3 regions of the Micromonospora sp. NPDC050695 genome follow, and region 2 is predicted to be linked to each of the others. Evidence: riboswitches for the same ligand, from Rfam matches in the RefSeq annotation. Region 2 holds a riboswitch; each other region holds the start of a gene.
The links. Region 2 has a riboswitch for cyclic di-AMP ahead of AB0H52_RS21890 (C39 family peptidase). Riboswitches for the same ligand answer to the same signal wherever they lie in the genome.
Positions count from the first base shown of each region.

Region 1: it holds a riboswitch for cyclic di-AMP, as region 2 does, so the genes downstream of both, AB0H52_RS26670 (hypothetical protein) here and AB0H52_RS21890 (C39 family peptidase) in region 2, are expected to answer to the same signal.
Region 3: it holds a riboswitch for cyclic di-AMP, as region 2 does, so the genes downstream of both, AB0H52_RS09270 (C40 family peptidase) here and AB0H52_RS21890 (C39 family peptidase) in region 2, are expected to answer to the same signal.

Region 1 covers NZ_JBFAHZ010000052.1:30,498-34,701, forward strand. The annotation lists gene AB0H52_RS26660 (AAA family ATPase) at 1-704, shown strand, start outside; gene AB0H52_RS26665 (cation diffusion facilitator family transporter) at 812-1,729, shown strand; cyclic di-AMP (ydaO/yuaA leader) riboswitch at 1,872-2,003, shown strand; gene AB0H52_RS26670 (hypothetical protein) at 2,060-3,076, shown strand; gene AB0H52_RS26675 (hypothetical protein) at 3,204-3,806, shown strand; gene AB0H52_RS26680 (SRPBCC family protein) at 3,996-4,204, opposite strand, start outside.
Region 2 covers NZ_JBFAHZ010000032.1:31,893-36,096, forward strand. The annotation lists gene AB0H52_RS21885 (hypothetical protein) at 51-821, shown strand; cyclic di-AMP (ydaO/yuaA leader) riboswitch at 1,124-1,265, shown strand; gene AB0H52_RS21890 (C39 family peptidase) at 1,491-2,339, shown strand; gene AB0H52_RS21895 (hypothetical protein) at 2,411-2,617, opposite strand; gene AB0H52_RS21900 (alpha/beta hydrolase) at 2,788-3,534, shown strand; gene AB0H52_RS21905 (CDP-glycerol glycerophosphotransferase family protein) at 3,539-4,204, opposite strand, start outside.
Region 3 covers NZ_JBFAHZ010000009.1:42,518-46,721, forward strand. The annotation lists gene AB0H52_RS09265 (peptidoglycan recognition family protein) at 1-1,484, opposite strand, end outside; cyclic di-AMP (ydaO/yuaA leader) riboswitch at 1,719-1,854, shown strand; gene AB0H52_RS09270 (C40 family peptidase) at 1,868-2,908, shown strand; gene dcd (dCTP deaminase) at 2,987-3,565, opposite strand; gene AB0H52_RS09280 (pyridoxamine 5'-phosphate oxidase family protein) at 3,665-4,204, shown strand, end outside.

The DNA.
Region 1 (4,204 bases), on a different contig from region 2:
AGCTGAGCACCGCCGCGGACCGGCAGCGGGCCGCCCGGGCGGCGGCCCGGGAGCGGCCGGAGGACTACCGGGAGTACGCGCACGTGGTGGTCGACGAGGCGCAGGACGTCTCGCCGATGCAGTGGCGCATGATCGGCCGGCGCGGCCGGTTGGCCTCCTGGACGGTGGTGGGCGATCCGGCGCAGACGGCGTGGACCGGTGACCCGGAGGAGCTGACCCGTGCGCGCGACCAGGCGCTGGGCCGGCGCAAGCGGGCCGATTTCACGCTCACCACCAACTACCGCAACTCCTCGGAGATCTTCGCGGTGGCGGCGGCGGAGATCCGCCGGCTCTACCCGGACCTGCCGTTGCCGACCGCCGTCCGCTCCACCGGGGTCGACCCGGTCGAGCTGGTGGTGCCGGCGACCGGGTTGGAGACCGCCGTCGTGGAGGCCGCCACCGCCCTGCTGGCGGAGGTGGACGGCACGGTCGGGGTGATCACGCCGGTCCCCCGCCGCGACGAGGTCGCCGGCTGGCTGGGCACGCTCGGCGCGCCGCGCCTGCAGGTGGTGACCAGCCTGGAGGCCAAGGGCATGGAGTACGACGGGGTGGTGCTGGTGGCTCCGAGCGAGATCCGGGCGGATCCGGGCGCCGGCGTACGGACGCTCTACGTCGCGCTCTCCCGGGCCACGCAGCGGCTCACCACCATCGACCCGACCGGCTGATCCGCCCTGGCGGGCACCGTCGGCCGCCCGTCGACCGTACACTTGCATACATAGCGATGTGCGCATACATTTGACCGGGTCCCGACTGGCGACGGAGGGTGGATTTCGTGGGCGCAGGTCATGACCACCACCACGCGTCGGTCACCAACGCGGCGCAGCAGCACCGGGGCCGGCTCTGGGCGGCGTTCGGGCTGCTCGCCACCCTGATGGTGGTCGAGGCCGTGGCGGCCCTGCACACCGGCTCGCTGGCTCTGCTCTCCGACGCCGGGCACATGTTCACCGACGTGCTCGGCATCGGCATGGCGCTCGCCGCGATCACCGCCACCCGGCGGACGACCGGCGACCCGCAGCGCACCTTCGGGCTCTACCGCCTCGAGGTGCTCGCCGCGCTGGCCAACGCCGCCCTGCTCTCCGGCGTGGCGGTCTACGTGGTGATCGAGGCGATCGGCCGGTTCGGCGATCCGCACGAGGTGCTGACCGGCCCGATGCTCACGGTCGCCGTACTCGGCCTGCTCGCCAACGTGGCCGCCTTCGCCCTGCTCCGCGCGGGCGCCCGGGAGAGCATCAACCTCCAGGGGGCCTACCTGGAGGTGCTCGGCGATCTCCTCGGCTCGCTCGGCGTGATCGGCGCGGCACTGCTCATCACGGTCACCGACTGGTGGTGGGCCGACCCACTGGTCGCGGTCGCCATCGGCGTGTTCATCCTGCCGCGCACCTGGCGACTCGGCCGGGCCGCCGTCCGCATCCTGGTGCAGGCCGCCCCGGAGCACCTCCAGGTCACCGCCGTACACGACCGACTCGCCGCGGTTCCCGGCGTGGTCGAGGTGCACGACCTGCACGTCTGGACGCTCACCTCGGGCATGGAGGTGGCCTCCGCGCACCTGACCATGGCACCCGGCGCCGAGGTCGGCACGGTGCTCAGCGCCGCGCGCACGGCCCTGCACGAGGACTTCCGGATCGAGCACGCCACGCTGCAGATCGAACCCGGTGCCGCACCCGGTGCCTGCGGTTCGGTCGAGTGGTGACGGCATTTCAGGAGATTCACTCGGATTGGTCCGAGTTTTTCGTGACGACGTACGCACCGTCCGTCACATCGGCTGCAGCGGCCCCACCAGCACCGGTAGGCTCGGTCCCGGCCTCCACCAGGCGGCGCCCACCCGGCGCCGGTGGCGGCCGCCGCCTAATCGCCCGAGCGGGCGAACCGGGGAACCATGTTCCTGGGGTGCATCCGCGTCAGCGGTAGGGATCTTCCGTCCCGAACCCGTCAGCTAACCCGGTCGGCGGCTGACGGAAGGACATGCGTAGTGGCACCAGCACGACCACCCGCCGCCCGCCTGGCGGCCCTGATCGTCGCGATGTTGGCCCTCGGCATCGCACTCCCGCCCGGCACCGCCTCGGCCGCTCCCCCGACCGGCCAACGGGCCGCCGCGGCGCCCGACGGTGACGAGGAGGGCGGCACCCCCGCCCTCCGGGCCCAACTGGAAGCCGCCAGCAAGGGCTACCTGGACGCCAAGCGCGCCCTGGACACCTCGCTGCAGCGCCAGCAACAGCTCACCACCCAGCTGAAGACCACCGAGGCCGAACTGAACGTCCGCAGCGGCAAGGTCGGCGAGATCGCCGGCCTGGCCTACCGCACCGGCCGCCTCGGCGCGATGTCGGCGCTGCTCAACAGCAACACCCCGGAAGGCTTCATGGACCGGGCCGCCGCCCTGGACGCGGTCGCCGCCAACGAGGACCGGGTGCTGCGCGACCTGCTCACCACCAGGGACGAGGCCACCCGTACCCGGGTCGCCCTGGACGGCGAGATCCGCGAGCAGCGCAAGCAGGTCGCGGTGATGGCCAAGCGCAAGGAACAGGCCGAACGGGCTCTCACCGTGGCCACCACGCCCAAACCGCAGACCACCGCCGACACCGGCTCCAACCGGGGCACCTCCAGCGCCAACGCCACGGCCGCGCCGCGCAACTCCGACGGCTCCTGGCCATCGGAATCGTGCAGCATCAACGACCCCACCCCGGCCAGCGGCTGCATCACCCCCCGCACCCTGCACGCCCTCAACCAGGCCAAGGCAGCCGGCTTCACCCATTACGTCTCCTGTCACCGCTCCGGCGGCTCCGGCGAACACCCCAAGGGTCGGGCCTGCGACTTCGCCGCGGCCAAGGGCGGCTTCGGCGGTGACGCCACCGGCGCCGACAAGACGTACGGCAACAACCTGGCCGCGTACTTCATCCGCAACGCCGACCGGCTCGCCGTGCTCTACGTGATCTGGTACCGGCAGATCTGGCTGCCGAGCAGCGGATGGAAGTCGTACAGCGGGGCGGGTGGCGACCCGGCCAGCGACCACACCAACCACGTGCACCTGTCGGTGTACTGACCCCACCCGTGGCCGGCGCCCGCCTCACCCGGGGGGGGGTGCCGGCCACGGGTACGTCAGCGGGCGTACACCGGACGTCGCCGGCCGTCGGACGACCCGGCCGGGCCCGGCGGGCAGCATCCGGGGCATGCCTCGAATTCCACCCACCGCCCGCAAGGCGCTGCTCACCCTGCACCTGGTCACCTCCCTCGGCTGGCTCGGCACCGACCTGGTGCTGCTCACCCTCGGCGTGGCGGTGCAGCGCGGCGCCGACCCGGCCACCGTCTACCCGGTCACCGCGCTGCTCGGCACCGTGCTGTTCGCGCCGCTGAGCGTGCTGGTCTGGCTGATCGGTGTCGCCAGCGCCCTCCTCACCCCATGGGGTCTGCTGCGCTACCGCTGGGTACTGGTCAAACTCGTGCTCACCACGGTGATGGTCGGACTGGTCCTGTTCCTGCTCACCCCGAACCTGCGCCACGCCGGTGACCTGGGCGCCGCACTACCCACCCGGGACCGTGCCGACCTGGTGATCGCACCCGCCGTCTCGACCAGCCTGATGATCATCGCGACGGTGCTCTCCACGTACAAGCCGTGGGGCCGCCGCCCCGCCCGCCCCGCCGCCCCTGCCGCGCCCGCCCGCCCCACGGCCACCGCCCGCGCCGCCCGCGGCCGTCGCGCACCTGCCGGTCCCGCCGGTCCTGCCGGTCCTGCCGGTCCTGCCGCCCATGATCGCGCTACAACCAGGATGTAGTGGGCTCGGCGCCGCGGGATGCCACTACATCCAGGATCGAGCACGATCTTGCGAGACAGGGGACCGCCGGTCCGCCCCGCGCGGAGGCGCGGAGGCGCGGAGGCGCGGAGGCGCGGAGGCGCGGAGGCGCGGAGGCGCGGAGGCGCGGAGGCGCGGAGGCGCGGAGGCGCGGAGGCGCGAGGGCGCGGGTCAGGTGGCGGGCGGGGGGTTGCCGGCGCGGTCCAGGGCCGCGCCGAGGCGGCTGGCCAGGGCGAGGTGGGCTGCGCGGGCCTGGCGGAACGCGTACCGGAACAGCGGGGCCGGTGCGCTCAGGGTGATCTCCACGTCGACCCGGAGCAGTCCGTCCGGTTCGGCGCGCAGTCGGGTGTGGTTGCGCACGGTGGTGGCCGGCCGCTGCC
Region 2 (4,204 bases):
GTCGGCCCGTGCGGCCACCATCGCATCGCTCTCGTTCCGAGGTGTCGACCATGGAGACCGTCGTCTTCTACCAGTTTCTGACCGAGGTGCCCCAGGCCGCCGCCATCTGGTCGGCCCTGTTCCTGCTGGCGTTCAGCGTGCTGGCCGTCCTGGTCGCCCGCCCGGAGCGGGGCGGGCCGACGGGGGAGCCAGCCCCAACCGCGCCCACCGCCCGTGAGGTGGCCGCGGCCGAGGCCGCCGACCTGCGGCGCTACGCCGAGGAGGTGGCCGTCGCGGCGGCCGGCGCGGCCCAGACCGCCCGACGGCGACGCGCTGACTGGCTGATCAGTCAGGAGCGGGTGGAACGGGCCTGGGCCCGCTACGACGAGGCGGACGCCGCGGCCCGTCGCTTCGCCGGGGCCGGGGCGCTGCCCACCCCGCGCACGCCGCACACTCCTGCGGAGTACGCCGCTCGGGAGCGTTACCTGCACCGCGCCGCGATGGCGGCGCACTGGCGCGGAGAGTTGACCATGGGGCAGCTCGGCGACGTGTTCGGGCACCGGCGCGGGTGGGATCCCCGCCGGCACCCGGTCGAGCAGGAGGCCCTGATCGCCCGGGCGATCAGGGACGCGAGGCGCGCCGACTACGTGGTGGCCGCCGGGCGGGAGCGGTCGGCCTGGCGGGACGCCGAGTTGGCCGCCGAGTCGGCCCGCACTCTCGCTGAGGAGGCGTACGCGGCGGCCGCCCGGCTCCGGCCGACCGCGGTGCCGGCCCGCCGGACGGCGACCCGGGTGTTCCGTCCCGCGGTGGTGGCGCGGTGGCGTCCGGCTCGCGTCGGATGAGCCCGATCTGCGGTTGAGCCCGATCTGTGCTGTGAGCCCGGTCACGGGCCCGGGAAATCGGGCGTCCGGCGCGATCGGCCCGATTGGTCCCGCGATTTTGGCGACGTTGCCGGCGGCCTGTCCGGTTGTCGACCACAGGCGTCGCCGTCACCGGTTGTCCCATCGAGTCACGTCATCGGCAATACGCGCAGAAATTGTCGGGCGAAATGATGTTTACGCAGGTGGACACGGCTTGGCAAGGGCTTGAACCGGCCAGTATTGTCGTCCCGTCCGGTGCGGTAACCGATCGCAAGAGGCGACGCCGCGCCGACCCGCTCAATCGTGATCAACGAACCGGGGACCCATCAGTAAGTCCGGGGTGAATCCGCGAGCCACGGCCCGCGGTAGGGCGATCTTCCCGCCCGAATCCGTCAGCTAACCCGGTAGGCGGTGTCGGAAGGAGTTCCATCCTCGTGCAGCACCTTTCCACCCCTCGGTTGTTCCTCCGCCTCCACGGCGCCACGGTGCCCCCGCTCATCCGGTCGGTGAGCTGACCCCCGGGTCACCGTTTTTCCCGCCCGGCCGCGCCGGGCGTTCCCCTGAGCGGTTCACCATCCGCGGACCCGGTCCGCGCGCTGGCGCCTGCCCGGATACCGGCTCGGCCCCGGTGTGCCGCTCTCCCCCCGAACCGTGGAGGACCCCGTGAAGCACACCCTGCACCGTCAGCTCCGCCGCCTCAGCACCGAGCGCCCGTACCAGATCGTCGCCGCCTCCGCCGCGGCCCTCGCGATCGCGACCACCACCGGTGTCCTGCTCGCCGACGCTGACGGCGCCCCGGCCAGCCAGCACACCGCGACCACGGTCGCCGAGATGCGCAGCGACACCGCCGCGTCCCGCAGCCAGGCGCGCGTCGCGGCCCCCTCGGCCAGCGTCGCGCCCAGCACCGCCGCCCCGGCCGCCAGCGCCGCGTCGCCCGCCGCGAAGGCCAGCGGCAACCCGGACCTCACCCGGAAGCCGACGCCGCCGAAGCCGCCCGCGACCAAGGTGCTCGACTACGACTACGAGGCGCAGAACACCTACTACAACTGTGGTCCGGCGGCCACCCGCAACGCGCTCAGCGCCAGCGGTGTCGACCGCACCCTGGACGAACTCGCCGTCGAGCTGGGCACCACCGAGATGGGCACCAACTCGGCCGAGGACACCACCCGGGTGCTCAACGCCGAGGTGAAGGGCTCTCCGTACCGGACCCGGATGTTCGCCGGCTCGCCCAGCCCGGCCCAGATGGATCGCCTCCAGGCCGACGTGGTCGCCGCGATCACCGACGGTCGTGGCGTGGTGGCCAACGTGGTCGGCGACGCCACCGACACCGACGGCGGCTGGCACTCCTACGGCGGCGGGCACTACATCGCCGTCGTGGGCTACAAGGACAACGGTCGGACCGTGCGGATCGCCGACTCGGCGAACGCTGCCGACCCGTCGTACTGGGTCACCACGATCGACCTGGCCAACTGGATCGCCACCCGGGGTTACTCCGCCTGACCCAGGCGGTGGAGCGCCGCGGGCGCCGTCTCCCACGAGGGGGCGGCGCCCGCGGCGTCTTCGTGTCCCGCTCAGTAGTCGATGAAGCCGTACAGCGCGAGGTGGTTCGACTTCGTCCCGCTGACCGTGTGGCCGATGCTGGACGGCCGCACGCTTCCCTTCACGAACAGATAGTCGATCTTGCTGGAGCCGCTGGTGGCGGCCGACCCGTACCCGGTCATGCCGTAGCCGCTCAGCGTGCCGGCCGCGATGCCCGTGCGGTTCGCGTCGATCCCCACGATCCGGATCGTGGAGGCGTTCAACAGGCTCGTCGATACCTGCTGAGCACGAGGGCTCCTCTCCGCGACGACGATGCCCCGTCCAGGTGCCGCACTCTACAGTGGATCTTTGTCGGTCGGGTCCGCGCACGACGCTCGTACCTGGCCGCGAACCGTGGGAGACTGCGGCCGTGGGGGATGAATCGGGTGGTCGCGCCGGGCGTGGGCCGGTCCTGCTGCTACTGCACGGGATGGGGGCGACCGGCGACGTGTGGCTGCCCTCGGCGCCGTTGCTGGAGCAGCACTGGCCCGGGCGGTGGCTCGCCCCGGACCTCGCCGGCCACGGCTGGTCGGCGCCGCTGCCGTCGTACTCCTTCGCGGGCCTCGCCGACCGGATCGCCCACGGCCTGGCAGCCGACGACCGGCTCGTCGTGCTCGGGCACTCGTTGGGCGGCGTGGTCGGTCTCGCGCTGGCCGCCCGCGACGCCGGGCTGCCGGTGGACGCGGTGGTCGGGGTGGGCATCAAGGCGGTCTGGTCGCCCGCCGAGCTGAGCCGCACCGCCGACCTCGCCGCCCGTCCGGTCAGCTGGTTCGCCAGCCGCACCGAGGCAGCCCGCCGCTACCTGCGGGTGTCCGGGCTGGCCGGCCTGCTCCCACCGGACCACCCGGTCGTGGACGCCGGGCTCCGGCGGGTCGACGGCCGGTGGCGTCTCGCCATGGATCCGACCGCGTTCGCCGTCGGTGAGCCCGACCTGGCGGCACTGCTCGCGGCGACCGACGTGCCGGTGGTGCTGGCCCGCGGCGAGCACGACCCGATGGTCACCGACGCGCAGCTCAAGGAGTACGGCGTACCCGTCGCCACGCTGCCCGGGCTCGGGCACAACGCGCACGTGGAGGACCCGGCGGCCGTGCTGGCCCTGCTCGACGCGTACCGCTGAGCCGCTACACGCGGGCCGGGGTGGGCAGGGCCTGCGCCGGCGCCAGCTCGCGGCGGGCGGCGCTCAGGAACCCCTCGGCGTACGACTCGGCCGGGAAGTCACCGAGGTAACGGCGGCGGGTGGTCCACCGCGCCTCGGCGGACGGGTCGGTGTCCAGTAGGTCGGTCAGCACCTCGTCCACGTTGGACATGTCCCGGCGCAGCACGTAACCCGACCCGGCCAACGGGAACCGCTCGGTGAACCGGTCACCCTCGTCGCCCATGTCGGTGACCGCGTACGGCTTGCCGGAGTAGAGGTAGTCCGAGATCACCCCGGACACGTCGGAGACCAGCGCGTCCGAGCGGTTGACGCACTCGGTGAGGCTCAGCTCGCGGGCGGCCGCGCCGACGATGTGCGGGCGTCCGCTGCGGGCCCGGTCGGCGACCAGCAGTTCGGTCAGGCGGGCCAGTTGGCGTGCCGACGCCGGGTTCTGCGCCGTGTACGGGTGGGCCCGCAGGATCACGGTCGCGCCGCGCTCCAGCAGCCGACGCAGTAGCTTCTCGGCCACCGGCAGCGAGCAGTAGTCGGCGTCGGCGTGGTGCCCGGTCCAGGTCGGGGTGTAGAGCACGGTGGGCTGCGCCAACCCCCGCGCCGGCTCGGGGCGTACCTCGATCGACTCGACCTGTGGGCG
Region 3 (4,204 bases), on a different contig from region 2:
GGGCGTAGTGCGATGTCGTTGACCAGGGGCGCGTCGGCGGACGGCGCGGTGTGCAGCACCACCGACGAGGAGCCGCGCGGCGCGCACGGCACGCCGGGGGTGACGCATCCCGTGAACACCGGTTGGTTGGTGGCGGGGTCCGGGTCGATCCGGACCAGCCCGGTGGCCGGGGTGCCGGTGTCCAGTCGCGGCGCGTGCAGCAGGTCCAAGTAGTGCGACCAGTCCCAGTAGGGCCCCGGGTCCCAGTGCATCCCGCGAACGGTCGACGCGATGGTGCCGGGCACGTTGTCGTGGCCGATGATGTGCTGGCGGTCCAGCGGGATGCCGAGCCGCAGCGCGAGGTGCCGGACGAGTTTCGCCGAGGTCCGGTACATCGCCTCGGTGTACCAGGTGCCCTGCGCGGCGAAGCCCTCGTGTTCCAGGCCGATCGACTTGGCGTTGACGTACCAGTTGCCGGCGTGCCAGCCGACGTCCTTGGTCTTCACGTGCTGGGCGATGTGCCCGTCCACCGAGCGCAGTGAGTAGTGCCAGCTCACGTAGGTCGGGTCCTGAACGAGTTTCAAAGTGGTCGCCCAGCTCGCCTCGGTGTCGTGGATGACGATGTACTCGATCTTCTGCCGGGCGGGCCGGTCGGAGAGGTCGTGGTTGCCGTAGTCCCCGTCGCCGAACGCCTCGTAGGGCACCGGGATCCATTCGCAGGAGACGGTGCGAGGGCATTCCAGCCCGTCCGGTCGGGCCAGCCGGCGCAGGCCCAGCCGGTCCAGCCAGGAACGCTCCGGCTGTACCGCGCGGGCCGGCAGGGTGATCCGTTGGCCGTCGTCGGTCACCCGGGACTCGCCGGTGCCGATCGTCGTGAAGACCTCGTCGGCGAAGGCCGCCGCCGCGTCGGCGCTGTCCGCGCCGGCGTAGCGGGCCACCGCGCCGTACCAGGTGGCCGGGTCGGTGCCGGCGCCCACCGGGGCACCCAGTTCCTTCTGGTACGCGGCCAGCAGCGCCGCCCCGCCCCGGATGTTGACGTCGGGGTCGGTGCGCAGCGACTCCGGCGCCGCGCCGGTCAGGGTGGCGGCGGTGTCCACGGTCTGCAACGCGGTGCTGGGTGGTGCGGGATCCGCGGCCTGCGGGGGCGCGGGTGCCAGCGCCGGTCGGGAGTCGTCGCCGCGCGGGTCCTCGGTGCCGGCGTCGTGGTGACCGCGCCCGGGCAGGGCGGCCACGTGGCGGGCGTCGGTCAGGTGCATCGGGCCGTAGCCGCCGCTGGTGCTCGGTGTGCCGGCGTTGCTGTCCCAGCGCGACTCCAGGTAGGAGACGCCGAGCAGCACGTCGATCGGTACGCCGTACTCCGCTGCCGCGGCGGCGTACCGCTGTTGACGGTCGACGGTGGGTGCGGCGGCGGCCGCGCCGGCGGGTAGCGGTACCCCGGTCGCGGCGGCGACCACGGCGGCGGCGAGCAGGGCGCGCCGGCCGGGGGACAGGGTTGGACGGTGCATCGAACCCCCTAGATTCCACGGACAAAGGTGAGGTCACCTTCGCGCCGCCCGGGAGTCCGCGTCAATACCTTTCCATGTATCGATGCGTTCGGAAGGAAATCTTCGCCTATGGCCGGCGACCCTCTCCGATCGGTACGGAGTGTCACGGCCGCACGGGTTGCGGATCGGTAACGGGCGTCTCTACGCTGGTCATTCGTCGGCCCGATAGCAGGTCCGCCCACCCCGGGCGGTGACGGACCGACACCGCCGAGTCGTTTCCGAACGAACCGGGGACCCAGGTTCCTCGGGGTGAATCCGCAGCCACTGCGGTAGGGCGCCGACTTCCCGCCCGAACCCGTCAGCTAACCCGGTAGGCGGTCAGGAAGAAGGAGAACGGAACCCCGGTGGCACTCCATGCCCCGCGGCCGCCGTCCGAGCGGCCGGCAGCAGCCGGCCCGACAACGATCGTGCCGCGCCCACGCTGGTCCCGCTTCACCAACGCTCTCGCCGCACTGGTCGGCGTCGCCGTCGTCCTGACGGGCAGCGCCACGGCGGCCCACGCCGACCCGTCCGTCGCCGAGATCGAGCGCCAGATCGACGCCGACTGGAACAAACTCGAACCCATCATCGAACGGCACAACGCCACCCGGGCCGACCTCGCCGTCAAGCGCAAGCAGGCCGACGCCCTGGCCGCCCGGATCGCTCCCCTGGAGCGTCAGGTCGACGCCGCGATGGACAAGGTCAGCGCCCTGGCCGTGCGCGCGTACAAGGGCGAGAACATCTCCACTGTCAACGCGGTGCTCGGCAGCCGGTCGCCGAGCGAGGTGGTCGGGCAGCTCGAGATGCTCGACCGGTTCGCGCACAACCAGCAGCAGGACGTCCGCCAGGTGGCCGACCTGCGTGACGAACTGGCCGCGCAGAAGGCGCCGCTGGACGAGATGGTGACCCAGCTGGGCCGTACCGAGGCGCAGTTGGCGGCGAAGAGGAAGCAGATCAACGAGGAGATCGACCGCCTGCAGAAGCTGCGCCTCAAGGTGTACGGCAACGGTGGCGGCGGCCCGCTGCGTCCCGCGCCCTGCCCGGCCAGCTATCCCGGAGGTGCCGCGGGCACGGCGGTCAAGTTCGCCTGCGCCCAGATCGGTAAGCCCTACGTGTGGGGTGCCGAGGGTCCGAACTCGTACGACTGCTCCGGGCTGATGCTGGCCGCCTGGGCCAAGGCCGGGGTGTCGCTGCCGCACAACGCCGCCGCGCAGAGCCGGGTGACCAAGAACGTCAGCAAGGGCGACCTGCTCCCCGGTGACCTGGTCTTCTACTACAGCGACATCCACCACGTCGGCATGTACGTCGGCAATGGCTGGGTGGTGCACGCCCCCCAGGCCGGTCAGCCCGTCAAGATGAAGAAGGTCGACGACGGCCCGATCCACAGCTACGGCCGCCCCGGCTGACCCAGCCCGGACGCCCGAGGGCCCGCCGCGATCCGTTCGCGGCGGGCCCTCGGCGTCTGCCCGGTCGTGCGTCGCGGGTCAGCGGGTCGGCCAGGTACGCCAGTGCTGCCAGGCGCGGCTGGGCGTCGGCCCCCGCTGCCCCTGGTAGCGCGAGCCGTACACCACCGAGCCGTACGGGTGCTCGGCCGGCGAGGAGAGCCGGAAGATGCACAGTTGGCCGATCTTCATGCCCGGCCAGAGCGTGATCGGCAGGTTCGCCACGTTGGACAGCTCCAGCGTCACGTGCCCGGAGAAGCCCGGGTCGATGAAGCCGGCGGTGGAGTGGGTGAGCAGACCGAGTCGGCCCAGTGAGCTCTTCCCCTCGAGCCGGCCGGCGAGCTGGTCGCCCAGCGAGATGACCTCGAGCGTCGAGGCGAGCACGAACTCCCCCGGGTGCAGGACGAACGGTTCGCCGTCGGGCACCTCGACCACCGAGGTCAGGTCGTCCTGCTGCATCGCCGGGTCGATGTGGGTGTAGAGGTGGTTGTTGAAGACCCGGAACAGCCGGTCGAGTCGTACGTCAATGCTGGACGGTTGGACCAGCATGGGCTCGAAGGGCTCCAGGCCCAGCGTGCCGGCCTTGATCTCGGAGACCAGGTCGCGGTCGGAGAGCAGCATCGGACCACCATAGCGGCGTCTCGCGCGGCACCCGGATTCGGTGCCGGTGACCAGCGCGTCGAGGTCGCTGCTCGTACATTTGTTCGATAGAATGCCCGCATGGCTTCCTGGTCCGAATTCGCCGCCGACGAGCCCCGCCTCGCCGACGGGATCCGCGTTCTCCTGCAGCAGTACGGGCCGGGCTTCGGCTACCTGGCCACGGTCCGCGCCGACGGCGGGCCCCGGGTCCACCCGGTCTCCCCGGTCATCACCGACGAGGGTCTGTTCTGCTTCGTCATCGACTCTCCGAAGCGCCGTGACCTCGAACGCGACGGCCGCTACGCGTTGCACTCGTTCCCGCCGGAGGAGAGCGACGACGAGGCGTACGTGGCGGGTCGCGCCCGTCCGGTGACCGATCCGGCCCAGTTGGCCCGGTTGGCGCAGGGTGCCCGAGCCGAGCCGCACGCCGACTGGCGGTTGTTCGAGTTCACCGTCGACGTGGCGATGCTGACCCGCCGCGAGCAGCACATCGCCGGCGTCCCGGGGGTGCCGCCGGGGCGGCCGGCCGTCCGGGTGTGGCTCGACCCGCAGGCTCCGCCGGCGCCGGTCGCGCCGGCCGCCGTACCGCAGACGCGCCCGACCCGTCTCAGCCGTGACGTT